DNA from 4 places in the Acerihabitans sp. TG2 genome. Region 2 is predicted to be linked to each of the others. Evidence: predicted binding sites of a transcription regulator. Region 2 holds the regulator's gene; each other region holds the start of a gene.
The links. Region 2 encodes PurR, which represses purine synthesis genes. Its sites were predicted from a motif close to CANGCAAACGTTTGCNTG; they were not measured.
Positions count from the first base shown of each region.

Region 1: a site for PurR is predicted at 5,463-5,480, ahead of purM (phosphoribosylformylglycinamidine cyclo-ligase). Genes of this name have one in related genera too.
Region 3: a site for PurR is predicted at 5,585-5,602, ahead of rbsD (D-ribose pyranase). Genes of this name have one in related genera too.
Region 4: a site for PurR is predicted at 5,075-5,092, ahead of SJI19_RS08930 (amino acid aminotransferase). Genes of this name have one in related genera too.

Region 1 is NZ_JAYGJO010000001.1:50,789-59,083, reverse strand. Features, by position in the region: gene galU (UTP--glucose-1-phosphate uridylyltransferase GalU) at 1-724, shown strand, start outside; gene SJI19_RS00265 (glycosyl hydrolase family 8) at 855-1,862, shown strand; gene oxyR (DNA-binding transcriptional regulator OxyR) at 2,277-3,191, shown strand; gene uraA (uracil permease) at 3,330-4,628, opposite strand; gene upp (uracil phosphoribosyltransferase) at 4,685-5,311, opposite strand; gene purM (phosphoribosylformylglycinamidine cyclo-ligase) at 5,544-6,581, shown strand; gene purN (phosphoribosylglycinamide formyltransferase) at 6,581-7,219, shown strand; gene ppk1 (polyphosphate kinase 1) at 7,692-8,295, shown strand, end outside.
Region 2 is NZ_JAYGJO010000010.1:107,047-115,341, reverse strand. Features, by position in the region: gene rnt (ribonuclease T) at 1-27, shown strand, start outside; gene SJI19_RS11255 (Grx4 family monothiol glutaredoxin) at 455-811, opposite strand; gene SJI19_RS11250 (C40 family peptidase) at 1,207-2,070, shown strand; gene SJI19_RS24850 (YnhF family membrane protein) at 2,205-2,294, opposite strand; gene purR (HTH-type transcriptional repressor PurR) at 2,590-3,606, shown strand; gene cfa (cyclopropane fatty acyl phospholipid synthase) at 4,072-5,223, shown strand; gene SJI19_RS11235 (riboflavin synthase subunit alpha) at 5,311-5,952, opposite strand; gene SJI19_RS11230 (MATE family efflux transporter) at 6,183-7,556, shown strand; tRNA gene SJI19_RS11225 (tRNA-Val) at 7,708-7,784, shown strand; tRNA gene SJI19_RS11220 (tRNA-Val) at 7,793-7,869, shown strand.
Region 3 is NZ_JAYGJO010000033.1:21,749-30,043, forward strand. Features, by position in the region: gene rbsR (ribose operon transcriptional repressor RbsR) at 1-745, opposite strand, end outside; gene rbsK (ribokinase) at 754-1,674, opposite strand; gene rbsB (ribose ABC transporter substrate-binding protein RbsB) at 1,753-2,640, opposite strand; gene rbsC (ribose ABC transporter permease) at 2,665-3,633, opposite strand; gene rbsA (ribose ABC transporter ATP-binding protein RbsA) at 3,633-5,144, opposite strand; gene rbsD (D-ribose pyranase) at 5,152-5,571, opposite strand; gene SJI19_RS21375 (sulfate ABC transporter substrate-binding protein) at 5,839-6,828, opposite strand; gene pfkA (6-phosphofructokinase) at 7,114-8,076, opposite strand.
Region 4 is NZ_JAYGJO010000007.1:163,537-171,831, reverse strand. Features, by position in the region: gene pepN (aminopeptidase N) at 1-260, opposite strand, end outside; gene pncB (nicotinate phosphoribosyltransferase) at 691-1,896, shown strand; gene asnS (asparagine--tRNA ligase) at 2,133-3,533, shown strand; gene ompF (porin OmpF) at 3,834-4,949, shown strand; gene SJI19_RS08930 (amino acid aminotransferase) at 5,162-6,352, shown strand; gene SJI19_RS08925 (MBL fold metallo-hydrolase) at 6,493-7,122, opposite strand; gene SJI19_RS08920 (YcbK family protein) at 7,202-7,750, opposite strand; gene ldtD (L,D-transpeptidase) at 7,967-8,295, opposite strand, start outside.

The DNA.
Region 1 (8,295 bases), on a different contig from region 2:
AAATGCAATAGAAAATCATTTCGATACGTCTTTTGAACTTGAATCAATTTTGGAAAGTCGGGTTAAAAGACAATTATTGGAAGAAATAAGATCCATTTGCCCAGCCGATATGAAAATTATGCACATCAGGCAAGGACATTCCAAGGGACTAGGCCATGCCGTCCTTTCCGCCTATCCGTTGGTGGGGCATAACGATTTCATTGTCATTCTGCCGGATGTTCTTATTGATAATCTATCCTGTGATTTTCAGCAAGATAACCTAAGTGCGATGATCGCCCGTTTTGGCGCAACCGGTATCAGTCAGGTGATGGTAGAGCAAGTCCCTCAGGATGAGGTGTCCTCGTATGGGATCGTCGATTGTGGCAACGCAAGGCAGGAACCCGGCACCAGTATCCCTATCACCGGAATTATTGAAAAACCCTCTCGGGAAAACGCCCCATCGAACCTGGCTGTGGTGGGCCGCTATGTTCTTTGCGCCGATATTTGGCCATTACTGAAAAGTACCCCCTTCGGCGCGGGGAATGAGATTCAATTAACTGATGCTATCAGCGTTCTCATGAACCAAAGCCCCGTGGAAAGTTACTGTATGCTTGGCCGGTCTCATGATTGTGGCAATAAGATTGGCTATTTGAAAGCATTTGTCGAATATGGCATGCGCCATACTATTTTGGGAACAGAATTTAGCCATTGGTTAGAAGAATGTATGATAGCTCAAAATGCCTAACAACCCGGAATAACTGTTTTATACAGTAATATTGCTTGGCGATACTGACAAAACTCGCATTTATACTGGAGGTATTAACGTGTGTTTAATACCCTCCATTTAGTTGTAATCTATATCAGGTGGATATATCATGCGCGGAAGAATATTTTTTTTTATGATGCTAGCCACTATGGTGTTTTCATTAACCTCACCACCGGCAAGCGCAGTCGATCGTGGATGGTTGGAATATAAGACCGGTTTTATTCTGCCAAATGGAAGGATCGTCGACACAGGGAATCACGATATAAGCCATTCAGAGGGACAGGGATATGGTATGTTACTCGCCGTATTTAATGATGATGGCGCAACATTTGATTCTATTTGGAACTGGACCAATAAAAATCTCTACCGGCCCGATGTGGGCTTGTTTTCATGGCGTTACGACCCTAATGCCGTAGTCAAAGTTGCCGACAAAAACACCGCATCGGATGGCGATACACTTATCGCATGGGCTTTATTACTCGCCGGAGAAAAATGGCATCGGCAGGACTATATCGATGCATCCACTGGAATTCAGGATGCGTTAATTAACCAAGTGATCATCACCTTTTCTAGGCGTACGCTAATGTTACCGGGCCGGGACGGTTTCGATAAAAACAGCTATATCATACTTAATCCATCCTATTTTATTTTTCCCGCTTGGAAAGCTTTTTTTCAGCATAGTCATAGACAAATTTGGAATAAACTGGCAATGGATAGCCTAGGTTTGCTTAAAAAAATGCAGTTTGGTACATATGGACTGCCAACGGATTGGGTGAGTTTAACTGAATCGGGCGTAGTGGAACCGGCGACCGGATGGCCAGAACGTTTTAGTTTTGATGCAGTGCGCATCCCGCTTTATTTAGCGTGGAATGGTGCAGATGCCGCCGACCTCGCCCCCTTCGTCAAATATTGGAAAACTCAGCCATATGATGCAACGCCTGCCTGGATCAATGTTATCAGTAATAGCACCTCCTCTTATTATTTAAGTCCCGGAATGAGCGCAATACGCGACCTGGTAATCAACAAAAAAAACGATTTAAACAATAATATTTCACCTAAGGAAGATTATTATTCTGCCAGTTTACATTTATTATCGTTTTATGCAAAAAAGTCCTAATATCATTTGCTTTTACACATAATTAGCTAATGACCCTGTTGTGACGTTGGAAACATTACATACCATTGGTTACAAAATAAACTAAAAATATGTGATGTTTAAATTATTGCAAAACTTACAATAAATTTACACTATGATAGTGTAATCCAATGTCATAGTGTATTTTTCGATAAAGTTCTGGCTGGCACGTCTTATTTTTAGCATGATTGATTGGGATTAATTTTCCTGAGATTCATGACCATTTTTATCAAGAAATGAACATTTTAGTGTAATGATTGTAAAAATTTATATATTTATTTGTTGTTAATATAAAAAACGACCCTAATTATAATAAAAAAGTTGACTACCGGGTGCATTAGCATAAAGACATCGGTTCCAACCTTTTTGAAGCACTGCGGCAAACCGGAGAATAAAATGAACATTAGAGATCTGGAGTATTTAGTCGCACTGGCGGAACATCGCCATTTTCAGCGTGCGGCAGAGGCCTGTAATGTCAGCCAGCCGACATTAAGTGCTCAGATCAGCAAACTTGAAAGTGAACTCGGTCTAAAGTTGCTTGAACGGACCACCAGGAAAGTCAGGTTTACTTATAACGGCTTGCAACTGGTAGAGCAGACCAGAGCTGTGTTACGAGAACTTAATAGGTTAAAGAGCATGGCCATTTCTCAAAAAAATATTCTCAGCGGGCCATTACATATTGGTATCATCCCAACGCTCGCCCCGTATTTGATACCGCATATATCACCCATTATCTGCCAGAAATTTCCAGAAACCGATCTGTCCCTACACGAAGCACAAACCCACCAACTGCTGCAGATGCTGGAAAGCGGAAAAATTGAATGTGCGATAATGCCCATTGTTAGAGAAACTGGCGCGTATGTTGAAATTCCACTGTTTGATGAACCGTTACGCCTAGCCGTACCGAAGGGACACCCCTTTGCCCAGACCCAGCCTTTCCTGATGGAGCAGCTAAAAGGCCAGAAAGTACTGATGCTTGACCAAGGAGATTCCCTGCGCTGGCAGGTAATGCGTTACTGTTACCAATTTGACGCGCAAGAAGATACCCGATTCATTGCAACAAATCTTGAAACCTTAAAAAGCATGGTGGCCTTTGAGAAGGGCATCACTTTTATGCCATTGCTGGCGGCATTGGATAGCAATAAAAGTGACAATATATGTTATTTAAAATGCCATAACCCCGAGCCGAAGCGCACGGTTGCCTTTATCTTGCGTAACGGTGATACGATGAAAAATCTCTATGAAATACTGATAAATGAAATTGTAAAATGCATGAAGGGATATATCGGGGAATTCGAGATGATCGTTTAACCTTTGGTTGCGCCAATCATGATTTCAGCATCAGTGAACAAAAGGTCAATGTGAAGTATCGCTGCCCAGCGGCTGCCAACTTTATCATAAGATGAATTGGGCACCCTCCGGGTAGCGACGCTAGACCCGAGTGCTGGGTTAGTAGCTGTTCACATCACCGACGGCTGGCGGTTCAGCATCGATAATCACCTCTTCACCGCGCACCAACGTAATCAGCTTGAACAGTAGGCTCAACCCAATACCCACCACCGTAGCTAATGCCATGCCCTTTAGCTCAACGGCACCGAGACTCACTTTCGCGCCACTGACGCCAATAATCAGTATCACTGAGGTAAGAATCAGATTTTGCGGCTTGTTGTAATCCACTTTCGATTCAATGAGTACCCGAATGCCCGATGCGGCGATAACACCATACAATAGCAATGACACCCCACCCATTACCGGCACCGGAACCGCCTGGATTGCGGCAGCCAGTTTCCCGACGCACGACAGCAAGATAGCCAGGATCGCCGCACCGCCGATGACCCAAGTGCTATACACCTTGGTGATGGCCATTACGCCAATATTTTCCCCATAGGTGGTGTTTGGTGTGGATCCAAAACAGCCAGAGATAATGGTGGAAACACCGTTGGCGAACAATGAACGATGTAGACCAGGGTTGCGCAACAGATCGCGTTTAACGATATTTGCCGTCACTACTAAATGACCAACATGCTCGGCAATGACCACCAGGGCGGCGGGCAGTATGGTCAGGATCGCCACCCATTCAAAGCGTGGGGTATAAAATGTCGGCAGTGCAAACCAATGGGCCGCCGCTATCGGAGATAAATCCACTACCCCCATCAGGCATGCCAGGGCATAACCTACCAGCACGCCAATCAGAATAGGAATAATGGCCAGGAAACCACGAAATAACACCGAACCGAGCACCGTGACACCCAGGGTTACCAGCGAAATGATGATCGTCGAGCTGGCCACCGGTGTGCCTTCTGTTGGCAGTAATCCCGCCATATTGGCGGCAACGCCCGCCAGTTCGAGGCCGATGACCGCCACAATAGCGCCCATAGCCGCCGGCGGGAACACCACATTGATCCAGCCATTACCAGCAACCTTGATAATTAGCGCGACGAAACAAAACAACACGCCGCAGGCGATAAAACCGCCAAGTGCGACTTCGTATCCCAGCGGCAACAGCAACAGTACCGGCGAAATAAAAGCAAAACTGGAACCCAAATAAGCCGGGATCTTGCCTTTGCAAATAAACAGATACAGTAGCGTACCTATGCCGTTGAATAACAATACCGTGGATGGGTTAATTTTAAATAGAATCGGCACCAGCACCGTCGCACCGAACATGGCGAACAGGTGCTGAAAACTCAGCGGAATGGTTTGTAACAGCGGGGGGCGCTCATCAACGCCAATAGCACGACGGGTCATGTCTACATCCTCAAAAACATCATCAAAAAAAAACCGACCCGTTGGTCGGCTTGTTTTTATTTGGTACCAAATAACTTATCGCCCGCATCACCTAGGCCGGGCATGATGTAACCATGCTCATTAAGGCCCTGGTCAATCGCCGCAGTATAGAGTTCGACATCGGGATGGGCGTTGCCCAGCGCGGCGATACCTTCGGGCGCGGCGACCAATACCAGCACCTTAATACTTTTACAACCCGCTTTTTTCAGTAAATCGATAGTGGCGATCATTGAACCGCCGGTGGCCAGCATGGGATCAACCACCAAAGCCATGCGCTCGTCGATGTTGGACACCAGTTTCTGAAAATAGGGTACCGGTTCTAAGGTGGTTTCATTGCGATACATGCCCACCACACTAATGCGCGCGCTGGGCAGATTTTCCAGCACCCCGTCCATCATGCCAAGTCCGGCGCGCAATATCGGTACTACGGTTATTTTTTTGCCTTTGATTTGTTCAACTTCTACCGGACCACACCATCCTTCGATGGTGACTTTTTCAGTTTCGAGGTCAGCGGTAGCTACATAGGTCAGTAAACTTCCCACTTCGGAGGCCAATTCACGAAAACGTTTGGTACTGATATCATTTTCACGCATTAAACCTAATTTATGCCTGACGAGCGGGTGTTTTACTTCAACGATCTTCATTAGTCTTCTCCCAAGTAGCGTTGAATGGTCAAAAAAATCGCGAGATTATAACCCCTTTTTTTGACCAAGCCCTATCAAAATAGATGATCTTGATCAACGCTATAGATAAATACCTTTGGCGCAATAAAAGCAGCGGGGTTTGACGACACTACTCGCAAACGTTTGCTCACGCTGTTAGAATTGCCGGCGCCCGATTTCAACCGCAACATATCATCTCCGTGGGGATCTTGCAGTGACCGATAAAACCTCTCTCAGCTATAAAGACGCAGGTGTGGATATCGATGCCGGCAACGCATTGGTCGACCGTATCAAAGGTGTAGTTAAACAGACTAGACGTCCGGAAGTGATGGGTGGACTGGGTGGCTTCGGTGCGCTGTGCGCGCTGCCGCAAAAATATCGCGAGCCGATATTAGTCTCTGGCACCGACGGCGTCGGCACCAAACTGCGTTTGGCGATGGATTTAAAACGTCACGACACGATCGGTATCGATCTCGTGGCCATGTGTGTTAACGATCTGGTTGTGCAGGGTGCCGAGCCACTGTTTTTCCTGGACTATTTTGCTACTGGCAAACTTGATGTGGATACCGCAGCCCAGGTCATTACCGGTATCGCTGAAGGGTGCAAGCTGTCCGGCTGTGCGCTGGTGGGCGGGGAAACAGCGGAAATGCCTGGCATGTACCACGGCGAGGATTATGACGTGGCTGGCTTTTGCGTTGGTGTGGTGGAGAAATCAGAAATTATCGACGGCAGCAAAGTTTGCGCCGGCGATACTCTGCTGGCGTTGGCGTCGAGCGGTCCGCATTCCAACGGCTATTCCCTGGTACGTAAAATTTTAGAATTCAGCCAGACCGACCCGTTGCAAACCCAACTGGCAGGCAAATCTCTGGCCGATCATCTGCTCGCGCCCACCCGTATTTATGTCAAGACGCTGCTGGAACTCATTGCCCAAACCGACATCCACGCCATCGCCCATCTTACCGGCGGCGGTTTTTGGGAAAATATTCCCCGCGTGCTACCTGACAATACCCAAGCGGTAATAGATGAGAGTAGCTGGCGCTGGCCTGCGGTGTTTGACTGGTTGCAACAGGCCGGTAATGTCAGTCGCCATGAAATGTACCGTACCTTTAACTGTGGCGTGGGTATGGTTGTTGTCGTACCGTCGCACAGCGCTGACCAGGCGTTACGTTTGTTGAACACGCTGGGCGAAACCGCCTGGAAACTCGGCGAAATTCAGGCGCTAAATGGTGCGGATCGGGTCGTCATTCGGTAATGAAAACGATTGTCGTGCTGGTATCAGGGGAAGGCAGCAACCTCCAGGCAATCATTGATGCCTGTCAGCAGGGAAAACTTAATGCGCGGATTGCCGCCGTGCTAAGCAACCGGCCAGACGCTTACGCCTTGCAGCGCGCCATGCTGGCAAAACTGCCGGCGCAGGCGTTTAATCCGCGTAGTTTTCCCGATCGCAAGTCGTTCGATGACGTGCTGATGCAACACATAGACACTTATGTACCGGACGCGGTGATCCTGGCCGGTTATATGCGTATTCTTTCTCCACATTTTGTCGCGCATTATGCAGGCCGGATGTTGAATATCCACCCATCCTTACTGCCCCGCTATCCTGGTTTACACACCCATCAACAGGTGTTATCCAATGGCGATAGTGAGCATGGAACCTCGGTGCATTTTGTCACTGAGCAGTTGGATGGCGGTCCGGTGGTGTTACAGGCCAAAGTCCCGGTATTCTGTAACGATAATGAAGACGATCTGATCGGCCGTATTAAAACCCAGGAACATGATATTTATCCCCTGGCCATCGACTGGTTGCTGGCCGGGCGGCTGACCTTGCGCGACGGCGCCGCCTGGCTGGACGGGCAACCGCTACCGCCCCCAGGTTATGCCGCTGACTAAAGCTGTCTACCATTGGCCGCAGGCAGCATAGCCTGCGGCTACGGCACACCACTTAGCACAACCGCGCCGGTAATTTACTCTTTCCTTTCATGCAGTGTGAAAAAAATAAACAACCGCTCGGTGGCGCGATACGTCACTCAGCTAGCCTGATAAAAAAACACCGTGTCATCCAACACCCGCGCAGCCAGCCGCATATGATGGGCCATCGCCTTCACAACCAGCGCCGCTGACGATATGACTCATTGAGTCGACGGTAGCGAGCAGTTTTACCGCTGGAAAACCGTTTTATTGTCATATTTTCCTGATATATAGGAGCAAGCCTTGGGGCTGGGGGATTATGCAAGACAATGTTGTCAGTAAGATAATGAGATGACAATCTCAAGAAGGTAGTTATGTTGGACTTTGGCTCCCCGAGGGCGATAATACTCACAACACAGGATCCTTCCTTCCTGAACAAATTTACGGAGTGGCAATGGGTCAGGAAAAGCTTTATAGCGAAAAAGAGTTAAGTTGGTTGTCGTTTAATGAGCGCGTTTTGCAAGAAGCCGCGGATAAGACCAATCCGCTGATAGAACGGATGCGTTTTCTGGGCATTTACTCCAACAACCTGGATGAATTTTATAAAGTCAGGTTTGCCGAATTAAAACGGCGCATCCTGATTAGCGAAGAGCAGGGATCGAAGGTGACCTCCCGCGATCTGCTCAATAAAATCCAGGCCAAGGTGCTCAATACCGAACAGGAATTCGATAACCTGTATAACGATTTGTTGCTGGAAATGGCCAGGAACCAGATTTTCCTGATAAATGAACGCCAGCTGTCACCCAATCAGCAGGAATGGCTGCGTTACTACTTTAAGCAGCAATTACGCCAGCATATTACACCGATTTTAATTCAGCACGACACCAATTTGGTTGAATTCCTTAAGGATGATTATACTTATCTGGCCGTGGAAATTATTCGGGGTCAGGAATCCAATTACGCACTATTGGAAATACCGGCGGATAAAGTACCGCGCTTTATTAACTTGCCTGCAGAGCCGCCAAGGCGACGTAGGCCAATGATTTTATTAGATAATA
Region 2 (8,295 bases):
TCAGAAACCACCGACACCCCACAATGAAGGTTCACGCTGCAGGCGCCAACACCCCTGCAGCGTGAAAGATGACACGGCACCCTATAGATTTCGCGTTGCAGGTAGGCGGCAAGTAAGAGAACCCGATGAGCTTACTTGAGTAAGTGATTCGGGTGAACGCACTTAGCCAACACCCCTGCAGCGTGAAAGATGACGGGTGCACCCTATGGATTTCGCGTTGCAGGTAGGCGGCAAGTAAGAGAACCCGATGAGCTTACTTGAGTAAGTGATTCGGGTGAACGCACTTAGCCAACACCCCTGCAGCGTGAAAGATGACACGGCACCCTATAGATTTCGCGTTGCAGGTAGGCGGCAAGTAAGAGAACCCGATGAGCTTACTTGAGTAAGTGATTCGGGTGAACGCACTTAGCCAACACCCCTGCAGCGTGAAAGATGACGGGTGCACCCTATGCTATCAACTGGCAGGCGGTACCTGCGGTTCAGATTGGGTACTGTATTTCAGCGCAGTCTCTTTGATTAGCGGTTGCAGTTCGCCATGTTGGTACATTTCAATAATAATATCGCAGCCGCCCACGAGCTCACCATCCACCCAGAGTTGAGGAAAGGTAGGCCAATCGGCGTATTTTGGCAGTTCAGCGCGAATGTCCGGATTTATCAAGACATCGACATACGCGAATGGCTCGCCACAGGCGGAAAGTGCTTGTACTGCCTGTGCGGAAAAACCGCAGCCAGGGAACTTTGGCGACCCCTTCATATAGAGAAGAATCGGGTTCTTGCCAATCTGCTGCTGAATCTTTTCAATTGTCGTCATTGTCTCGTTTCCTCAAGCCAGTAACCGGCTTATTTACTTTTGGCAGATTACATTCTAACGATTACCGGGCACGAAGATAAATCTTTTTTACCCTGCTAGCACTTTCGTAACAACATTAACGCTCAGTTAACGTGTTTTGCCCAACGTTAAACAGTGATTTTAGCGTTTTTGTTGCTGGTACCAAATACAAATTGGGCTTTAAGCACCAGGGTTCCCAATCAGGAATCGATGAAATTTCGGGCGTACAGTGCTGTTAAAAGCGACAAATTCGAGTTTATTCACGTTTATACACAATAAGGAGACAATTACAGATGCATTAACGGATTAAATAGATTAAATTCCTGTGAGACGTTGTTAACCCCCTTCCATTGGGCCACATAAGGATAGCGTTTCTCATGCGTTTATGCTTTACGCTTTTTGTGTTGCTTTTTACCCAGTTGTTCTTCAATTTGGCTCATGCCGCGCCCAATGCGGGGGTCAATGCGGACCAACGAAAATCCCAGTCGACTGCGGCCAAAGCCAGTGACAGGCGCAAACGAAAACCGGTCAAGATCGCCAAGAAAAATAAACTCCCCGCTACTGAAAAAATCAGCGTACAAAAAATCAGCATATCGAAGGCCCGAGTCAAAAAAATTGATCTGCACAAGACCAAAAACGAAAACCTGCACGGATCGGCTAAAATACATACAAAAAAAATCATTGTGCCGTCGGACACTAAGAAAATAGCCAAAATCACTAAACCGAAAAAGGGCTATAAAGTAGGCTATGGCCGGCACCGAATCAAACATCAGGCGAAGACTGAGCTCATCTCAAACCAGCCGATAAAAATGAGCGACAGCCATAAAAGACGGTACCAGCACGCCAAACTTACCGCGATGAATAAATTGCTGTCCCAGATGGGAAAACCCTATCACTGGGGTGGAAAGTCCCCAACCACAGGTTTTGACTGCAGTGGGCTCATCTATTACGCCTATAAAGATGTAGTACGGATACACATGCCCCGCACCGCCAATGAAATGTTTCATTTGCGAGATGCCGCACCGGTTAAAAAAGATGAACTGGAGAGCGGGGATTTAGTATTTTTCCATATTTCCAATCGTGGTGCCGCGGATCATGTTGGTGTTTATTTGGGCAATGGGAAGTTTATCCAGTCGCCGCGCACCGGAAGCGACATTCGCATCAGCTACTTAAACGAAGACTATTGGCAGGATCACTATGTTGGCGCGCGGCGCGTAGTGACCCCCAAAACGATCCGTTAAGGCTCGATTGCATTACTATAAATGATGGGAGTGACGCGCGCAGTCAAGGCATTTGGAAAAGGGAAGAGGCGAGGGACAAACCACTATAGCGTTGAAAAAAGGAGCCATGGCTCCTTTTTTATTTGCACATAGAGTCAGTTCATGACGGCAGTAAAGCTGAACGCCATAATAACAAAAAGTGAAAATATTGTGGTCGCTAATGATATTTTGAAATCGCTGTTCATAATGGCTCCTTAACATGTTGCTGGCCTATCAGCCGCGGCGTCCGGCAGATAATGACGCAATAGCGTTATCACGCATGATCTGCGAGCGGCGCTGCCAGTCGATGGCAGATGTCTGCCTAACGCGATTCTGGCACATTTATGATTGAAATGCTTGTCGCTTCACAGCCATGCGCAACATTTAACACTTTCACTTTGTCGCCGAATCAAGGAAAATTACCGGTTCTTTCTTATTGTGTCGTAAAGTGCTTGCGCCTTCGACAGTCATTCATTCAGGGCGTTTAGGAGTATTTAAAGCATGGCAACCATCAAAGATGTGGCGAAACGCGCTAACGTATCGACGACCACCGTCTCACACGTCATTAATAAAACCCGTTTCGTCGCGGAGGAAACAAAAATTGCCGTGTTGGACGCGATAAAATACCTGCATTACTCCCCGAGCGCTGTGGCGCGAAGTTTGAAGGTCAACCGCACCAAATCCATTGGCCTCTTGGCCAGTACCAGCGAAGCGCCCTACTTTGCCGAAATCATCGAGGCAATAGAGCACCAGTGTTTCGCTCAAGGATATACACTGATTTTATGCAACTCACATAACGATCTGGATAAACAGCGTGCCTATTTGGCTATGCTGGCGCAAAAACGCATCGACGGTTTATTGGTGATGTGCGCCGAATATCCCGAAGCACTGTTGGATATGCTCGAAGAGTACCGTCATATTCCTATGGTGGTAATGGATTGGGGCGAAGCGCGTCGCGATTTTACCGATACCATCATTGATAACGCCTTCGCCGGTGGATACTTGGCAACCCAATATTTACTCAAACGCGGGCATCGCGCCATTGGCGCCATACCCGGACAATTGGCGCGCAATACTGGCGGCGGGCGTCACCGTGGTTATCTCCATGCGATGGAACAAGCCGGAATACCTGTTGAGACACGCTGGGTGGTACAAGGTGATTTTGAACCTGAATCGGGTTACCGCGCGATGAAACAGATCCTGGCGCAAGCACAACGCCCCACCGCCGTATTTTGTGGTGGAGATATCATGGCGATGGGCGCCTTGTGCGCCATCAATGAACTAGGCTTAAGCGTACCGGACGATATCTCGATTATCGGTTATGATAATGTGCGCAATTCGTGCTTTTTTTCTCCCGCACTGACCACTATCCATCAGCCAAAACAGGAACTGGGAGAAGCTGCGCTGACCATGCTACTCGATCGCATTATCAGTAAAAGAGAAGATGCTAAATGCATCGAAGTCCATCCTCAACTGATTGAACGGCGCTCGGTTGCCGATGGCCCTTGCCTCTCCTAACGTTACCTCTACACCCCACCCACCGGCGCCATCATTCTCACCGGGCGCCGTGTCATTAGCGAACGAATCGCGGCTAATATGGCACAGCTGATACGCGGTATTGTCATTTGGCTTTTGTTCCCAACACGCAATAGTTCAGCATGGAAATCATTAAGTTATATCACAAAATACATTGCAGTCTTAACTATTGTCTAAACTCAAATGCAGGCTTATACTTAATATCGTTAACAATTATAACGAGTTGTCTAGTAACTTTTATTACAAAAATGTTGTGTTTGCCGCATGGCATCACCCTTTTTATAAAGCCCCCAGCGATAAACCAATCTTAGGCTTGCTTTATATTCCGCTGTTGTTGATGGCGGAACTTCAGACACCACGGTAAATCGTGGATTCTTATAAAGGCCCGCAGGAAACAGCCTGGCTGTACCTAACGGGACAATACAAAGTAAAGGTGATGGAGAAGCTATGAGTTCCTCGTGTGTTGAAGATCTGAGCTTTCATGATAACGCGTGGTACCGTATCGTCTGTGAAATGCTCACTGAAGCCGGCGTTGAAATCAATGGCTCAAGGCCTTTTGATCTTCGGGTCAACAATCCCGGTTTTTTTAAGCGCGTGTTGCAAGACGGGTCACTCGGTTTAGGTGAGAGCTATATGGAAGGCTGGTGGGAATGCGACCGGTTGGACATTTTTTTCCAACGGGTGCTTAGAGCCGGACTGGAAAATAAACTTCCGCATCATTTAAAGGATACTTTTCGCGTTGCCGCTGCGCGCGTGCTGAATTTGCAGTCAAAAAAACGCGCCTGGATAGTGGGCAAAGAGCATTATGATCTGGGAAATGATCTGTTTGAACAAATGCTTGATCATTATATGCAGTATTCGTGCGGGTATTGGCACCAGACTGACGATCTGGAACAAGCACAATCTCACAAACTAAAAATGATTTGCAATAAATTGCAGCTTAAACCCGGCATGTCCTTGCTGGATGTCGGCTGCGGTTGGGGTGGCCTGGCCGCCTATGCAGCAAAAAATTATGGCGCATCCGTCATGGGCGTTACCATCTCAGCCGAACAACAGAAGCTGGCACAAAAGCGATGTGAAGGCCTGGATGTGACGATCCTATTGCAGGATTACCGCGATCTGAATATGCAGTTCGACCGGATAGTTTCTGTAGGCATGTTTGAACATGTCGGCCCCAAAAACTACTCAACCTATTTTGACGTAATTGATCATAACCTTAAGCGCGACGGTTTATTCCTGCTGCATACTATTGGTTCGAATCAAACCGACATGCGTGTCGACCCCTGGATAAATAAGTATATCTTCCCCAACGGCTGCTTGCCGTCGGTTCAGCACATTGCTCAAGCCAGCGAACGGCATTTTGTGATGGAGGACTGGCATAATTTTGGCGCAGATTATGACCGGACACTTATGGCGTGGTACGAACGATTTATTGCTGCCTGGCCAAAACTCTCCGACAAATACTCTGACCAGTTTTATCGCATGTTCACTTATTATTTGAACGCCTGCGCCGGTGCGTTTCGCGCGCGAAACATCCAGCTTTGGCAGGTACTTTTCAGCCCAGAGGGTGTAGAAGGCGGCATTCGGGTAGCACGTTAGCAAGATTGTAACCGCAAGACAGACTTGCGGGCATGATGGGCAAGATCATATCGGGTCAATCATGCCCGGCGTTCGTTACTGCGCGGTTTAGAGTGAGGTTACCGACGTGGCGGACATCGCATCCCGCTGTGCCAGCACCCGCTCAACGGTATCGACTACTGCCTGGGTCTGTGAGTCGATTTCAATATTGACCCGCTGCCCTAACCGTTTCTTACCCAGGGTCGTCCGGGCTAGTGTCTCGGGAATCAAATGAACGCAGAATTTATCCTGCACCACTTCGCCGATAGTCAACGAAATGCCATCGATGCCGATATACCCTTTGTATAACACGTATTTCATCAGATTTTTGTCGGGTAACCTGAACCAAATTTGCCGGTTATTTTCTGATGTGACAATTTTTACGATTTCTGCGCTACACATAATATGGCCGGACATTAAGTGGCCGCCAATTTCAGCATTAAACGCAGCCGCGCGTTCCACATTGACCTCATCACCCACCCCTAGCTCCCCCAGGTTGGTGACACGCAGCGTCTCTTTCATCAAATCAAAAGCCACTACGCCGTCGTTAACGGCACTCACCGTAAGACAGCAGCCATTATGTGCCACTGAGGCACCGAGCTCTAACCCAGCCATCATCGCCGTTGGCAATGTAAGATAATGCGTGCGAAAGTGGCTTTTTTCTTCTATGGCAACAATAGATGCCGTGCCCTGTACAATACCCGTAAACATGACTATCGCCTCTGTAAATCATACCTGGTGATCGTAAGTTCATTTTGCCCGATTTTAGCACAAAAACCAAACACTCCCCCGGGTAAACCCACGCCTGATTTCGCTAAATTATGCTTTATCGCACTGGCATAACCGCCTAAATGCTTTACACTGTGCCACATAATTTAACCTTGAATCATTAGATTAAATTTTCCTGCTTATTCTATTCTCGTAAAACTATAGGTGCCTGCGTGCAGAAGTACTTTTTGGAAGCGCGTACATTAATGTTCTTGGCAATTCCGGTTATTCTTGCCCAAATCGCCCAAACCGCAATGGGCGTGGTAGATACCATCATGTCAGGTTCCGTTAGTGCGACGGATATGGCCGCCGTAGCGGTAGGAACCTCCGTGTGGTTGCCGGCGATTTTATTCGGCCATGGTTTGATTCTGGCACTGACGCCAGTCGTGGCGCAGCTAAACGGTTCTGGACGCCGAGACCGCATTGAAGCTCAAGTAAGCCAAGGCTTCTGGTTGGCGCTTGGTGTATCGCTTCTTATTATGTTTGTCTTATATAACAGCCAGTTATTCATTGAAAGTATGCATGACGTCGACCCGATGCTGGCAAAAAAGTCCATTGCGTATCTGCATTATCTGCTTTGGGGGGCGCCCGGCTACCTGTTTTTCCTGGTGCTGCGCTGTCAATGTGAAGGGCTAGCCAAGACAAAACCGGGTATGGTGATTGGTTTTCTCGGGTTACTGGCCAACGTTCCCATCAACTATGTGTTTATCTACGGTAAGCTAGGTATGCCGGCCATGGGCGGTGTGGGGTGTGGTATTGCCACCGCAGCAGTCTATTGGTTTATGTTTGCAGCCATGTGGTTTTATGTGAGCAAAGCAGGCGGGTTCAAGGAATTGCGGCTAGGTCGCCGGCTGGTTAAACCGGACTGGTCGACATTGCGACGGTTGAGCGGCCTGGGGCTGCCAATTGCCCTCTCACTGTTCTTCGAGGTAACGCTGTTCGCGGTTGTGGCGTTGCTGGTGGTACCGCTGGGTATCGTGTCGGTGGCCGGTCATCAAATTGCTCTGAATTTCAGCTCACTAATGTTTGTGTTGCCGCTGTCGGTGGGCGTAGCCGCCACCATTCGGGTGGGTTTTCGTCTGGGGGAAAATGACGTAGCGGCGGCCAGGGTTTCTGCCCGCACCAGCCTGGGCGTCGGTATTATACTTGCTTGCTGCACCGCGATTTTCACGTTGGTGTACCGGGTGGATATCGCCCGCCTTTACAACGGTTCGCCTGAGGTGGTCGCCATGGCTGCGCATCTTATGGCGCTGGCGGCCATTTACCAAATTTCCGACTCTATACAGGCCATTGGCAATGGCGTATTGCGCGGCTATAAAGATACCCGGGCGATCTTTTTTATTACCTTCACCGCCTATTGGTTACTGGGGTTACCCAGCGGCTATATCTTGGCCTTGACCAACCATCTGGTACCGGCCATGGGGCCCAGCGGCTTCTGGATTGGGTTTATCATCGGTTTGACGGCGGCAGCACTGATGATGTCGCTGCGACTGTGGTGGTTGCAACGCCAACCGCCACATCGGATACTGCGGCGAGCGGCTCACTAAAGCCGCTCTGCCCATGCGCAAAAAATCATCACGCTGCGCATTAGATCGTCAGTTGATCGCTGTGGACATGGAAAATCGCTTTTTCCTCTTGCATGCGCCGTTAGAGCCCGTTAATATTCGTCCGCTGCCAACCTGGCAGTTGTTATAAAATGCGTTCTTAGCTCAGTTGGTTAGAGCACCACCTTGACATGGTGGGGGTCGATGGTTCGAGTCCATTAGAACGCACCATTTTTAGTGCGTCCGTAGCTCAGCTGGTTAGAGCACCACCTTGACATGGTGGGGGTCGATGGTTCGAGTCCATTCGGACGCACCACTTCAATGTAATTCACCGTGTAGTTAACCTTGCTTGTAGTTAACCTTGCTGTAACCTGTTCGCAACCTACTTGTCATTATTCACCGCACCGAGATAAATCTCCATGGGGAACAGTCCCTCAAATACGCTATGGTACCTATTTTGCCTCGCCACATTGTTACTCAAAGGTTGCCGCTTTTATTGTGCATATGCGCAACACTTGATACTCACTCTTTGCATAAATGCCACAAATGCACTGCATTTTATTGCTTACGCATTAATTGTGCTGTTTTTATCTTGTTTCCGTCAGCTCAATAACTATAATACAAAACGTTATTTCAGTTAAATGGCTCTCGCTGATTGCTTAACCAAATACTAATTAAAACAGACTTATCCAATATCCCTTGCCGGCACTGCTGGTCAGAGAGCGAAACGATATTTTCATCA
Region 3 (8,295 bases), on a different contig from region 2:
CAGCATCATTACCAGTGAACACCGCATGAGGCGGATGAGGCAAAGCTAATAACTGCTGCATTGCGGTGACGCCGCTGCCAAATTCAAAATCACTGAATACCTCATAGCCGGCCGGAATAGCCAAACCGGCGCGCTGCATGGCCAGACGAAAACCCTCCAGGCGATGGCGCGCGGTAGTTTTGTTCTGCGGGCCGGCAATACAGGCTATTTTGGTGTAACCACGGGAAATTAAATGTTCGGTGGCCAGGCAGCCGCCCAACAATGAATTATCTTGAATGATGTCCAGCGCATCGGCAAACGGTGTCCAGTCCATCATCACAATGGGTAATGACGGATAGCGGCGTAACGCCAAACGAGAAGGCTGGTTATTTTCGGTACACATGATGAGCAAACCGTCCACACGCTTTTGCAGCAACGTTTCCATGCTGCGGCTCATGCGGTCGGCATCTTCCTCGGTATTGCACAAAATCAGGCTATAGCCACGCTCATAACAGCTGCGCTCTACGCCATGGACCACTTCGGCATAAAAAGGATTATTACTGGAGGTGATCAACATCCCAATGGTATGGGTTTGGTTGATTTTCAGGCTACGGGCAAGGGCCGAGGGAGCATAGTTCAACTGTTCCACCACCGCCAGAACTTTATCGCGCACCGTATCACTAACAAAACGATTATTGTTGATGACGTGCGACACTGTTGAGGTGGAAACACCCGCCAAGCGGGCGACATCTTTCATGGTGGCCAAAACTGCTCCTAACCCTGCAAAAAAGCATCAATTTCATCACGCCACGGAATCGACGGCTGGGCACCTGGACGGGTGACGGCTATCGCCGCCGCCGCATGGGCGAACTGAACGGCATTATCCATATCCTTACCCTCAAGTAACGCGGTCATCAACGCGCCATTGAAGGTATCCCCGGCAGCGATAGTGTCAACCGCCTTAACCTTAAATCCCGGCACCCGTTTTCCGTGGCCCCGTTCGCTAAGCCATACCCCACGGCTACCAAGGGTAATAATGACCGTCGTTATTCCTTTTTGGTGCAGTATCTGTGCGGCCTGTGCGGCAGCGGCATCATCACTGATATTTACGCCGGTAAGGCGCTCCGCTTCGGTTTCATTCGGCGTGATGATATCCACCAATGCCAGTAATTCATCGGGTAATTGCCGGGCCGGGGCTGGATTGAGTATCACCTGGGTCTGATGATCCCGCGCCAACTTCGCGGCGGCAATGACAGTCTCTAGGGGGGACTCAAGCTGCATCAGCAGCGCGGTAGCGTCAATGACCGATTGCTGGCAACGCACCAGATAATCCGGCGTTACCGCGGCGTTAGCCCCAGGATCGATACCGATCATATTTTCACCGTCGCCGTTGACAAAAATCAGCGCCACGCCGGTCGTCGTGCCCGCCGCCTGTTGCACGGCGTTAATGTTAACATTGTCTGATTGCAACTGAACACGAATACGCTCACCGATATCATCTTCACCCACGCAGGCAATAAAGTCGATATTTGCCCCACTACGCCCCGCCGCCACCGCCTGATTGGCACCTTTACCGCCAAACGCTACCCGATAATGCTTGCCGACCAGCGTTTCGCCAGGGCGGGGGAATTGTTCAAGGTTGAGAATATGATCTGCATTGATACTACCAAGAACCACTAGCTTATTCATTCCCATCGCCTTTATCCTGATTAAACGCGTTATTGCCTGATAACAGGAAATAACGCATGGACAAATTATCGATCTCGATCGACGTTATTTTGTGACCAATTTCAGGGCGACAGGGATAACCGCGTCAACCTTTTGACCCTTTAGGATTTTATCGGCAGTTTCAACACCGATAATCCCGATCTGCTCAGGCTGCTGAGCCACGGTAGCAGCAAGCCGGCCACTCTGTACCGCCTTGATGCCATCAGCGGTACCATCAAAGCCCACCACCAGCACATTGGTTTTGTTCACCGTTTGCAGTGCGCGCATGGCACCAAGCGCCATCTCATCGTTTTGTGCGAATACCGCCTGCACATCCGGATGCGCGGTCAGCAGGTTTTGCATCACGTTCAGTCCCTTGGTCCGGTCAAAATCAGCGGGCTGGCTCGCCAGCATGGTGAATTTATACTGGTCTGCCGCCTGCTTGAAACCATCTCCGCGTTCACGCGCCACGGACGTCCCGGCGATACCTTCAAGTTCGATGACCTTGGTATTTTTTCCCAGTTTCTGGCCGATAAAATCACCGGCCATCTTGCCGCCCACCCGATTGTCCGAGGCGATATGACTCACCACTACCCCTTTATTGGCCTTGCGATCCAGGGTTATTACCGGGATTTTCGCCTGATTGGCCAGCATCACCGCGTTACCTACCGCATCAGAATCGCTGGGATTGATCAGCATCAGCTTAACGCCCCGAACCGTCAAATCCTGCACGTTCGCCAACTCCTTGGCTGGATTGTTTTGTGAATCCAGGACCACCAGCTGGTAACCCAGCTTATTGGCTTCTTTCTGTGCTCCGTCTTTCATGGAAACAAAGAACGGGTTATTTAGCGTCGAGACCACCAGCGCGATACTGTCTTTTGCCAGTGCGTTGGCACTTAAGGTGGCGCTTAACGCGAGGGTAGACATCAACATGACCAATTTTTTCATTTTCATCTTTATCATTCCTGCGAGTAGAGGTTATTTACTGCTTTTGTTATCTACCAGTACCGCCAACAAAATAACCACGGCTTTTACTATCATCTGGTAGTAGGAAGAAACGCTTAATAAATTCAGTCCGTTATTAAGAAAGCCCAAAATCAGCGCGCCAACAAGTGTACCCATAATGCGCCCTTTGCCGCCGGAGAGACTGGTACCGCCCAACACCACCGCAGCAATCGCATCCAACTCATAGCCAGTGCCGGCGGTAGGCTGTGCGGACGACAGGCGGGCGACTTCGATAACGCCTGCCAATGCCGCCAGCATCCCGCACAGTGAATACACAATGATTTTCACCCGATCAACACTGATACCCGATAGGCGGGTAGCCGCCTCATTGCCCCCCAAGGCGTAGATATAACGACCTAAGCGGGTATGATTGAGCATGTACCAGGCCGCAATAAACACCACAGCCATGATCCATATCGGCGTAGGAACGCCCAATGGCCGACCGATACCGAACCAACCAAAAGCGTCCGCGACGGCGGTAAAACCGGTGTTGACCGGACTGCCGTTGGTATACACCATGGTAATTCCGCGCAATAGCAACATCATGACCAGGGTGGCAATAAACGCCTGCACCCGACCCTTGGCCACGATAATCCCGGTTACGGCGCCGATTGCGGCCCCCAATGCCAAGGATGCCGCCACCGCCACCATGACGTTCACTTCCAGACCCACCACCGACGCGGCAACTGCACCGGTCAATGCCAACAGCGAGCCCACAGAAAGATCGATACCGGCGGTCAGTATGACCAATGTCATGCCCACCGCCATAATGGCGTTCACTGACGTCTGTTGCAGAATATTGAATACGTTGTTCAGGCTAAAAAAGTTTGAACTCATTGATGAGACCACGGCAATCAACACCAGTAATGCGATCAATGATTTTTGTTCTAACAACCAGGCTTTACTGATCCGCCGTTTAACGGGGAGGGTATGGGAATTCATCACTGATTCTCCTGCTGAGATCGATATTGCTTGCCAACAGCGGCAGCCATCAGCACTTCCTGAGTCGCTTGCTCTATGGGGAAGATGCCGCTTAAACGCCCTTCATGCATTACCATAACCCGATCACTCATACCCAAAACCTCGGGCATTTCGGATGAGACCAAAATGATACTGAGCCCTTCTTGCTTAAACTGATTGATGAGTTGGTATATTTCTTTTTTGGCACCCACATCAACGCCACGGGTCGGTTCATCCAGGATCAGCACTTTAGGCCGGGTCATCAAACCGCGAGCGATAGCCACTTTTTGCTGGTTACCGCCTGACAATAGGCCGATAGGCTGATTCATTGATGGGGTTTTGATATGGAATAAATTGATAAAATCGCCCACCGCCACTTGCTCATCGGTGTGCTTTAGCCAACCGGCCTGATGACTAAAATAGCGCAAGGCGGTCAACGTCATATTCTCCTTGACCGACATGCCGAGGATCAGACCATCACGCTTGCGATCCTCGGAAATATAAACAATGCCATTGGCTAACCCATCCTGCGGCGTTTTGGCCATCACAGCCCGCCCATCGAGCATCACGCTGCCGCCGGTCCGTTTGGCCGCACCATAGAGTGTTTTCATCAGTTCAGTGCGCCCAGCACCCATTAACCCGGCCACACCCAGGATTTCATTATGGTGCAGGGTGAAACTGACATCAAACACGCCGGGACCGGACACATGATCGACCACCAGGCATTCCGCGCCCGGGGTAAGCGTGACCCGAGGATATTGTTCCTCAATACGCCGCCCCACCATCATTTCAATTAACGCGTCTTCCTGTAACTCACTGACCTGACGCTCGGCGATAAACTGACCATCGCGCATGACGGTCACGTCGTCGCAGATTTCAAAGATTTCTTTCAACCGATGGGAGATATAAACGATGCCGCAACCCTGCTGCTTAAGCTCATTTATGACACTAAATAACGAGGCGGTTTCAGTATCCGTTAAGGCATCCGTAGGTTCATCCATGATAATGACTTGGGATTTAAAGCTGATGACCTTAGCGATTTCCACCATTTGCTGATCGCCAATCGACAGTTCACCCACCAGTCGACGGCTACCATAATGTAAATTCAGGCGCGCCAGTAACCGGTCGGCCTCACGGTACATCTGTGGCCAATCTATCCCGCCGAAACGATTAAGAAACTCGCGGCCAAGAAAGATATTTTCCGCGATAGTCAGTTGGGGTATCAGGTTCAGCTCTTGATGGATGATGCCGATGCCAGCTTCTTGGGAAGCCTTTGGCCCACTGAAGGTAACGTCGTTGCCGCGAAAAAAAAGTGTACCGGCATCTTTGCTGTAAATCCCGGTCAAGACTTTCATCATGGTCGATTTACCGGCGCCATTTTCTCCTACCAAGGCCATGACACGACCGGGATATACCGTCAGCGCCGCGCCGGAAAGCGCCTTAACCCCCGGAAACGATTTATCAATGCCTGTTAGTTGCAGTAACGGTTGCATAAAAGCCTCAGAAAGTGACGCCGGAACACAAAATAACGTTGGCAAAGGGGGAACATTCCCCAGTGCGTATAACCGCCCGGCTAAGCGCGGTGCGTGTTTTAAACGCCTGGTGGCTGATATATTCTGTGGCGATGGTATTCCCCTGCCGCTGCCCTAGCTGGCTCAATAACATCAGTAACGCGTGGTGTAACTGTGGGTTATTGGTTTTCATCTCTTGCGCAATAATGGCTTTTTCAACCTGCATTTCGCAGGTGACGACCTCAAGCACGGACAAAAATGCCGGTAAGCCCTGGGTAAGCGCCAGATCGATGCGCTGGGTGGTTGCGGGTATTGGCAGCCCGGCATCCGCAATCACTATCTCATCGGTATGCCCTAAGCGGGAAATGAGCGCGGAGATATCGGCGTTCAACAATAACCCTTTTTTCATGATGGACTCCTACCAGCGAAACGTTTCGCTGGTGATGAAAATAATCAAAACCAAGGGAATTAACAACGGGCAGAGCGTAAAAATGTGATCACCATCGAAACGTTTCGCTGGCAACTGAGCAAAGTCTGTTGGCGGGATATGGCCTAGGCAATACGCAAGGCCGATGGGCGGAATGATAACGACGACGAATTGATGACGTATAGGGGCAAGGTCGCCCAGAGACGGTGGCTGGCCGGGATAATATCTATTCCGGCCACGGTTCACGCATTAGCGCTGATTAATCTGATCAAAGGTGCCGCCGGTGGAGAAATGGATTTTTTGCACTTTCTGCCAATCACCAAAGGTTTCGGCGAGGGTGAACAAATTTAACGTCGGGAATTCTTTGGCAAATTCCTTAGCGATGACCGGATCACGCGGGCGATAGTAGTTCTTGGCAGCAATTCGCTGCCCTTGAGGTGAATACAAATACTTCAGGTATTGCGTGGCAACATCACGGGTTCCGCGTTTATCGACAATCTTATCGACCACCGATACGGTCGGTTCCGCCAGAATGGATTCGCTGGGTACCACGACGTCAAACTGACCTTTTCCCACAGTGTTTACCGCCAGCAAGGCTTCGTTTTCCCAGGCAATCAATACGTCACCGATACCGCGCTCGACAAAAGTGTTGGTCGCACCGCGTGCGCCGGAGTCGAGAACCTCAACATTCTGGTACAGGGATTTAACAAAATCCTGTGCTTTGGCTTGATCGTTATTATTGTGGTGCAGGGCATAACCCCAGGCCGCCAGATAATTCCAGCGCGCGCCGCCGGAGGTTTTAGGATTGGGCGTAATGACCGAAATGCCCGGTTTGATCAAATCATTCCAATCATGAATGTGTTTTGGATTACCTTTGCGTACCAGAAAAACAATGGTGGAGGTGTAAGGCGCAGAGTTGTCTGGCAGACGGGTTATCCAGTTTTTAGCAATAATACCGCGCTCAGCAATCGCATCGACGTCATATGCCAATGCCAACGTGACCACATCCGCATCGATGCCGTTAATCACCGACGACGCCTGCTTGCCAGAACCGCCATGGGATTGCCGGATGGTGACCTTATCGCCGGTCTTGGCCTGCCAGTATTGACTGAACGCGGCATTATATTCCTGATACAACTCGCGCGTTGGATCGTATGATACATTCAAGAGTTGAATGTCCTGTGCCATCGCACTGCCTGATAATAACACCAGCAATAAACCTGCCCGCCATGTCGACATCATTGCGCTCCCCAGAGTTTTCATAAAAGAATAGGTATCACCAGAGAGTGTCAGACTTTAGATCGCAGATTAAAGAATAAAAAAATAATTTATATAATCAAAAGAGATAACGCGTTGGCACGAGGCACTTAGGTTGGAAAGATGAGCACGAGTGGCTCTGGGCTGAGGCTCTGGTCGCGACAGGGCATGAGAGACACGCCGTGGCATTGGCGCCGACGGCATATCCGCGCGGGGAGATCTCACCTTAATGCCGGCAAATCAACCGGCCAGGTGCGATCGCGTTTATCAATACAGTTTTTTGGCACATTCCAGCAGGTCAGTCTTAAGTGGCCGCTTCATGTTTTCAATAGCATCGATGATATCGTGGTGAACCAACCGCTCATTTTGCACGCCAACACAGCGCCCACCGTAACCCTGTAATAACAGTTCAATGGAGAAAGCACCCATGCGCGAAGCCAAGATACGATCATAGGCAACCGGGCTACCGCCACGCTGAATATGGCCTAATACGGTAGCGCGGGTCTCGCGTCCGGTCTCTTTTTCGATATATAACGCTAATTCACTGACGTTACATATGTGCTCGGTAATCGCGACGATGGCATGTTTTTTACCTTTAGCAATACCGGCTTTAATTTCATAAACCAGATCGTCTGGTTTAAATTCTACTTCCGGTATCACGATAAATTCACAACCGCCGGCGATCGCAGCAGACAGCGTCAGGTCGCCACAGTAACGTCCCATCACTTCCACAATGGAAATCCGCTGATGTGAGGAAGAAGTGTCGCGTAAGCGGTCAATCGCCTCGACCACCGTTTCCAGAGCAGTAAAATAACCGATGGTATAATCGGTGCCGGCCACGTCATTGTCTATGGTGCCGGGTAACCCGATACAAGGAAAACCCATTTCGGTGAGACGCTTGGCCCCCATGTAGGAACCGTCGCCGCCGATCACCACCAGAGCGTCCAGACCACGCTTCTTCATGTTTTCGATGGCAATGGCCCGGGTTCCCTCTTCACGGAATTCCGGGAAGCGGGCTGAACCGAGAAAGGTACCGCCACGGTTAATCATGTCCGACACGCTATAACGATCCAGTTTTTTCATCCGATCCTGAAACAAACCGAGGTAACCGTCATAGACGCCGTAAACTTCCAATCCCTCGGAAAGACCGGCACGTACCACGCCCCGGATCGCTGCATTCATGCCTGGTGAATCACCGCCGCTTGTCAGTACACCGATTTTCTTAATCATGACTACCTCTGAACTTTAGATATAATATGTAGAATACACTATGCCGGGTATATTGCAGGTTACACTTAACGCGACGCCTGTGGCTTATACTAAAAATAGTATAACAATTCCACATTGCTGAATTGATTCAGGTCAGGCAAGTTCCGACTATCTTGCTGATGTAGACCACATGATAATGCATTACATTCCGTTCACACCATCACTTCGCCCAATTATTAG
Region 4 (8,295 bases), on a different contig from region 2:
GGCAACTGCTCCACGACCAAGCATGACCCCTCCTGACGATAATGCGACCATTGCTGACCATTGATGCTGACACTGAGCAGTTCCAGATCTTCGCCGTTTAATATCAACGGTACGCCAGGTTGACCACTCCTGACGACATTACTGACCGCGGTCACGGTAGTGGTCTCGGCGTTAAGATCAAATTCCAGGCTGATATCGGTGATGGTATAATCCGGCGCACGATAATCATGGCGGTATTTAACTAGCGGCTGTTGAGTCATAATTAACCTTTTGGCATCGTCATTGATTTCATTAAGATGAGTTTATTCCTGTTACGGCCATGTTGCCATTGTTAAGCGGAGAGGCCCATTAAAATGCACAGCTCAAAGAGTTGATGCCGTTTATCTATCCACTTAAACGTGACTATGCCGATGAATTTCGCCACAACGGCACGTTTAAGCCTCGACGTTATCACGCCATTTATGATTTGATGTGACTACACTTACAGAATAAGCCGGGTACACTTCAGTCGTTGTCCAATGATACCCACTGGGTTTCACGCTGTGGGCTGACGGCAAGCAAGCGGATCCCAATGCGCTTACACAGGTAAGTCATTCGGGTGAACGAGCGCCGACAAACCCCCTGCAGCCTGAAAGCTGGAGGGGGTAACCGACTGTATTTATGTGTCGCAAGAGGATGCTGTAACGCACCATGAATTTAGCCATTGACCCGATTTTAACGTCGCTACTTGACACTGATGCCTACAAACTACACATGCAGCAAGCGGTTTACCACCGCTACCATGATGTCACCGTCACAGCAGAATTCCGCTGCCGAGGCGATGACCTGTTAGGTGAGTTTGCCCGCGATATCAGTGCACAAATTGAGCTCATGCGCCATTTGTCGCTTAGCGATGAGGAATATCACTATCTCTCGGAATTGCCTTTTTTTCATCAAGATTACCTGGTCTGGCTGCGGGCTTTTCGTTTCGACCCTCACCAGGTCAGAGTACGCAATCATCATGGCAAATTAGACATTCGGATAACCGGCCCCTGGCGCGACGTTATCTTGTGGGAAGTGCCCTTGCTTGCCGTCATCAGTGAAGTGGTCCATCGCCGGCGCTCACCCTTTGATGTGCGTGAAATGGCGTTAAATCAACTCGAACAGAAGTTGCGCCGTTTTCATGACTGCAGCCGAGATGTGGATATATCCCACTTTAAGTTGATGGATTTCGGCACCCGCCGGCGCTTCTCTCGCAGACTACACGCTGACGTGGTGACGCGCCTTCAGCATGACTTTCCTTATTTGATCGGCACCAGCAATTATGATCTGGCCCGACGCCTGGACTTGACGCCGGTTGGGACTCAGGCCCACGAATGGTTCCAGGCCCATCAGCAAATCAGTCCTACACTGGCCAATAGCCAACGTGCCGCGTTGCAGGCATGGCTGGATGAATATCCCGGCCAACTGGGCATTGCGTTAACTGATTGCATCACCATGGATGCCTTTTTACGTGATTTCGGTTTGCAGTTCGCCGAGCGATACCAGGGCCTGCGCCATGATTCTGGCGATCCGGTGGAATGGGGTGAGAAGGCCATTGCCCATTATCTCAAGCTAGGCATTGACCCCATGACCAAAACATTGGTGTTTTCCGATAGTCTGGACTTTGATCAGGCATTGACGCTGTATCGTCATTTTTGGCAGCGGATAAATCTGGTGTTTGGTATCGGTACTAAGCTCACCTGCGACATTCCGGGTATCAAACCGCTCAATATCGTCATCAAACTGGTGGAATGCAACGGCAAACCGGTGGCCAAACTCTCCGATAGCCCAGGCAAAAGCATGTGCCAGGATAAAGATTTTATCCTGGCATTGCGCAAGGCGTTTGATGTGCCGCTGGTCAGGAAAGCCAGCTAAGTTTACCCCATCGCGCGCGGCGCTCACCTTGCTTGTCCGCGCGATGGACCGTTTCGCCTGACGGTGATCCCCGCCCCTGATCCCCCGAGCTGAGTATTTTTTTCCCCATAAAGCGAATTCTGTCGGTAAAATGACGTTTTTCGCTTGTGTCCTTCTGGCTGCCAAGTAACATATTACAGCTTTCGCATCGGCGAGAATAACCAACCCCACATCACACTGAGTTAAGAGAGTATTTTATGAGCGTAGTGCCTGTAGTCGACGTACTGCATGGGCGCATACCGGCTGACAGTGAAGTCACTGTATATGGTTGGGTGCGTACCCGGAGAGATTCTAAAGCCGGTATCTCCTTTCTCGCCGTCTATGACGGTTCCTGCTTTGATCCATTACAGGCCGTCATTAATAATACTTTGGCAAATTACCAACATGACATTTTGCGCCTGACCACCGGTTGCTCGGTGGCAGTGACCGGGCGGGTAACCGAATCACTCGGCGGCGGCCAACGGTTCGAAATCCAGGCGGAAAAAGTTGACGTTTTGGGTTGGGTTGACGATCCCGACACCTATCCGATGGCGGCAAAGCGCCACAGCGTAGAGTATTTACGTGAAGTGGCCCATCTGCGCCCACGAACCAACATGATCGGCGCCGTAGCGCGCGTGCGTCATACGCTGGCCCAGGCGATCCACCGGTTTATGAACGAACAGGGATTTTTCTGGGTGTCTACTCCGTTAATCACGGCGTCGGATGCCGAAGGCGCGGGTGAGATGTTCCGGGTTTCCACCCTGGACATTGAAAATCTGCCGCGCACCCCGCAGGGCAAGGTGAATTTTGAGGAAGATTTTTTCGGCAAAGAAGCCTTTCTTACCGTTTCTGGCCAGTTAAACGCTGAAACTTATGCCTGTGCCTTATCCAAGGTCTACACCTTCGGCCCGACTTTCCGCGCGGAAAACTCCAATACCAGCCGTCATCTGGCTGAATTTTGGATGGTGGAACCGGAAGTGGCGTTCGCTACTCTTGACGATATTGCCGGCATGGCGGAAGCCATGTTGAAGTATGTCTTCCAGGCGGTACTGACTGAACGTGCCGATGATATGAAATTCTTTGCCGAGCGGATCGACAAAGAGGCGATTACCCGACTAGAGCAGTTTATTTCGTCGGATTTTGCCCAGGTGGACTACACCGAAGCCATCGCTATTTTGCTGGCCAGCGGACAACAGTTTGAAAATCCGGTGTCATGGGGTATCGACCTGTCTTCTGAGCATGAACGCTACCTGGCAGAAAAACATTTTAAAGCGCCGGTGGTGGTCAAAAACTACCCGAAAGATATCAAGGCATTTTATATGCGCATGAATGACGACGGTAAAACCGTTGCCGCCATGGATATTTTGGCTCCGGGAATCGGCGAAATTATCGGCGGTTCCCAGCGTGAGGAGCGGCTCGATCGCCTCGATTCACGCTTAGCAGAAATGGGTTTGGAAAAGGAGGATTACTGGTGGTATCGTGATCTTCGCCGTTACGGTACCGTGCCACATTCCGGTTTTGGACTCGGATTTGAGCGGTTGATCGTTTATGTAACAGGAATGCAAAATATTCGTGACGTAATTCCTTTTCCGCGCAGTCCACGCAACGCTAATTTCTAATTTTTATCTTAAAATATAAGAAAAACATATAGATAATCAATAAAGGTCAGCGATGCTGGCCTTTATCTTTTCAAAGTTAGAGATCTCTCACAAAGTTCCGCAAAATTTACATTTTGAAACACTAGGTTTCCCGCTGAAACATTATTGCGACCTTTGTATCATTTTCGGGGTGGATTAACATGCCCACGAATGGAACACTGCGTTCAGACACAGGAAGACACCAAACTCTCAATAATGTTTCATAAAGAAATATTAGCGGCAGTGGCAGGTGTCCGAATAACACCAATGAGGGTAGTAATAATGATGAAGCGCAATCTTCTTGCAGTGATAATTCCGGCCTTATTGGCTGCAGGCGCAGCACATGCAGCCGAAGTTTACAACAAAGACGGCAACAAACTGGATCTGTACGGTAAAGTTGACGGCCTGCATTACTTCTCCGATGACAGCGGCAGCGATGGCGACAAGAGCTATGCTCGTCTTGGCTTCAAGGGTGAAACCCAAATCACTGACCAGTTGACCGGTTACGGCCAGTGGGAATACAACTTCCAGGCGAACAACCCGGAAAGCAGCGATCCTACAGTTGCTGAACATGGCAATAAAACCCGTCTGGGTTTTGCCGGTTTAAAATTCGCCAACTACGGTTCATTCGATTATGGTCGTAACTACGGCGTAGTTTATGATGCACTGGGCTGGACCGATATGCTGCCGGAATTCGGCGGTGATACAGCTTACACTGACAACTTCATGACCGGCCGTACTACTGGTGTTGCGACTTATCGTAATACTAACTTCTTTGGTATGGTTGACGGCCTGAACTTTGCTCTGCAATACCAGGGTAAAAATGACCGTACTGACATTAATAAAGCTAACGGCGACGGCTACGGTGGTTCAGTTTCTTACGTTTCCCCGATTGGGGTAGGTATCGTTGGCGCTTATGCTTCTTCTGACCGTACCAATGCGCAGAACCAGTCACAATATGGCCGCGGTGACCGTGCTGAACAATGGGCAACGTCTTTAAAATATGACGCCAACAATGTTTATTTGGCAGCGACCTACGGCGAAACCCGTAACTCAACTGGCATCAGCGTAGCGACGGGCACTTTTGATTCAACCGGCGCAGAGATCAAAGATGCTGGTTTTGCCAACAAGACCCAGGACATCCAGATAGTTGCACAGTATCAGTTTGACTTTGGTCTGCGTCCGTCCATCGGTTATGTTCAGTCCAAAGGCAAAAACATTGACAACGGTATCGGCGATGTCGATCTGGTCAAATACTATGAAGTCGGCGCAAGCTATGCGTTCAACAAAAATATGTCGACCTACGTTGATTACTACATCAACCAAATTGATTCTGACAACAAACTGGGCATTTCCAGCGACGACATCGTTGCACTGGGCTTGGTTTACCAGTTCTAAGTTGACGTAGCTTTACTGGCAGCGTCCTTTTCTGCCACAGGTAAAGATGAAAAGCGGGGTTTCCACCCCGCTTTTTTTATGCGTCATAAGCAGCAGTAATATCCCCGCACGTTCCAGTGTTTTTTGTTGCAAACGGTTGGCAAACCGATCGTCTGGCGGTAACCTGATAAGACTCTGTGCTCACCGTTAGTTACCCTTTGGAATCGCCTAACATGTTTGAAAATATTCCTTTAGCCGCCGCCGATCCTATTCTTGGATTACTTGATATTTTTCGCACTGATGACCGCCAGAATAAAATCAATTTAGGCATTGGGGTGTATAAAGATGAAACCGGCCGTACCCCGGTATTAACCAGCGTTAAAAAAGCCGAACAGTTCTTGTTGGAAAACGAAACCAGTAAAAATTATCTTGGCATCGACGGTTTGCCCGCGTTCGGCCACTGTACCCAGACCTTGTTGTTTGGCGCCGACAGCGCCCTTATCAGCGCTAAACGCGCCCGCACTGCGCAAACCCCAGGCGGCACCGGCGGCTTGCGCGTTGCCGCTGATTTCCTGGCTAAAAACACCCGCACCAAGCGGGTCTGGATCAGTAATCCCACCTGGCCTAACCATAAAAATATTTTTGCTGCCGTGGGTTTAGACACTGCCGATTACGCTTATTACGATGCGACGCAACATACACTGGACTTTGATGGCATGCTTAACAGCCTGCAGGATGCCCAGGCTGGCGACGTGGTGCTATTCCATGGCTGCTGCCATAATCCCACAGGCATTGATCCCACAGCTGCTCAGTGGCGCGTTCTGGCCGAATTATCGCATACTAAGGGTTGGTTACCGTTATTCGATTTTGCCTATCAGGGTTTTGCCCGCGGTCTGGAAGAGGATGCTGAAGGTTTGCGTATCTTTACCCAACACCATGATGAAATGATTATCGCCAGCTCGTATTCGAAAAACTTTGGCCTCTACAACGAGCGTGTCGGTGCCTGTACCTTGGTCGCGGCAGATGCTGAAACGGCTGATAAGGTCTTTAGCCAGCTAAAATCCTGTATTCGCGCCAACTACTCCAATCCCCCGGCTCACGGCGCCGCCATTGTGGCCACCATTTTGGACAACGAGGCATTGAAGGCGTTATGGGAACAAGAACTGACTGAAATGCGCCAGCGTATTCAGCGTATGCGTCAGCTGTTTGTTTCAACGCTAAAGGAAAAAGGTGCCCAACAGGATTTCAGCTTTATTAAGGAGCAAAACGGCATGTTCTCGTTTAGCGGCCTGACCAAAGAGCAGGTACTGCGTCTGCGCGGTGAATTTGGCGTTTATGCCGTGAACTCCGGCCGGGTCAATGTCGCCGGCATGACACCGGACAACATGGCCCAGTTATGCGAAGCCATAGTCGCGGTGCTCTGAGCTACGCGGGCAGATAAGTCATTGACGTAATCGCCCTTCGGCGATTGTCGTTGACATGGGGCAGCTATGCGCCTGGCATAGTTGCCCCATTCATAGTGGCCTCATGCATAGTTTCCCCATGCATAACTGCCCCCAGTGGGTTATCTCAGGAAGGGGTTGGTCTGCCGCTCATGACCGAGGGTGGACATCGGCCCGTGGCCAGGAATAAATTCGATATCATCCCCTAGGGGCAGCAGTTTGGTGCGAATGGCATTAATTAACGCCTGATGGTTGCCACGAGGAAAATCGCTGCGGCCCACGCCACCATAAAACAACACATCACCCATCAAGATAAGCTGCGCCTGACGGTTGTAAAACACAATATGACCGGGGGTATGGCCCGGGCAGTGTAAAACGGCGAACCGCTCTTCACCCAGCGACACGACATCCCCCTCCTCCAGCCAGCGATCCGGCGTAAAGGGCTGACAATTGTCCAAACCAAACATCCGGCTTTGTTCCGGTAAACTGGCCAGCAAAAAGGCATCTTCCCGCTGTGGGCCAACGATTGGCACGCCATAATGCGCAGCAAGTTCCGCCGCCGCGCCCACATGATCCAAATGACCATGAGTCAATAAAATTTGCGTGATCGTCACGGGACGATCTGCCACCGCAGCGATCAGCTTTGCTGCTTCACCACCGGGATCGACCAGCGCCGCGTCGCCGGTTTTGTCACACCAGACTAAAGTGCAGTTCTGGCTGAAGGCGGTAACCGGAATAATGTGGTATTTCATGATGCTCCGTTAAAACCTAACGTAAAAGTGTTGATTCCGTCAGCCGGATAACAAAACCAGGCCAAAGCGACCAACGCTTTTACCACGTTCTTACCGGGCCGGTATCAATATGAACAAAATTACTGCTGGGATAATAACCGACGCCGCCCATCCGTAGCTTTAGGGCTGCTTTGCGAATATTAGCCAGTTGCGTTCCTTCGATATGGAAATCCATCGCTTTACCGAGCGTATGGTAACTGTGTTTGGCAACACCTGAACTGCTCGCGCGCAGTTCTCTGTTGGTTTCACGCGAACGATAGCCGGAAATCAGCTGTACCGGTTTATGGGTACCCAGCAACACTTGCAACCGATAGAGATGGTCAAACAGGCGTGGGTCAATTTTCGTCACTTTTTCTGCTCGATAATCACGGAAAAAGTGGTTCAATCGCGATAGCTCCGCTGGATTATACCCTTTACCGTTAAAAAATTCGGCTTTTAACGACTCGCCGGTATTCACATTATTGAGTGTGAGGATCCGCGGTCTAGGTGTGGAAAGCATAGCGAAGGAGGTCTGCGGTAACACGGCCAAACCCAGAGCGGTGCAACTTAATGCCAGCAACCTGCGTCGACGATGATTTATGTGATCCATGGGTAAATAACCAATTGGCGTAAGAAGACTATACCCACCTGCAGCTTGAAAAATGACGGGTATAACGATTTGCACACCCTATGTGCACCGTCGTGAACCATAACCGCAGTTATTGGCGCAGTCAACCCACCGATTGTCAAGCTATGTGAAGATGCACAAACGCTGCACCGGGTCATAAATAACCCGGCTTCAGCTAATTCTCATGGGTTCATCAACTTATTGCAGCAGTCGCTCCGCCGTGGGCAGACTTTTGGCACCCAACTTTATCGACGTATCATAATTGTAAATATCTGTGCGGAACTGCGGTTTTCCATCGTCCGCCACCCAGGCCGTGAGATAAAACAGATTTACCGGAATCCGATGACGAATAGAGACATAAGTGGTATTACCCTGTTCAAGGGTCTCACTGACCCGGGTATTGCCCCAGCCGGCGTCTTGTAGCAGCATATTGGCCAAATCCGAGGCTTTATTGACCCTGACACAGCCAGAACTCAGTGCCCGCATATCATTTGAGAACAAGTTGTGATTGGGCGTATCGTGCAGGT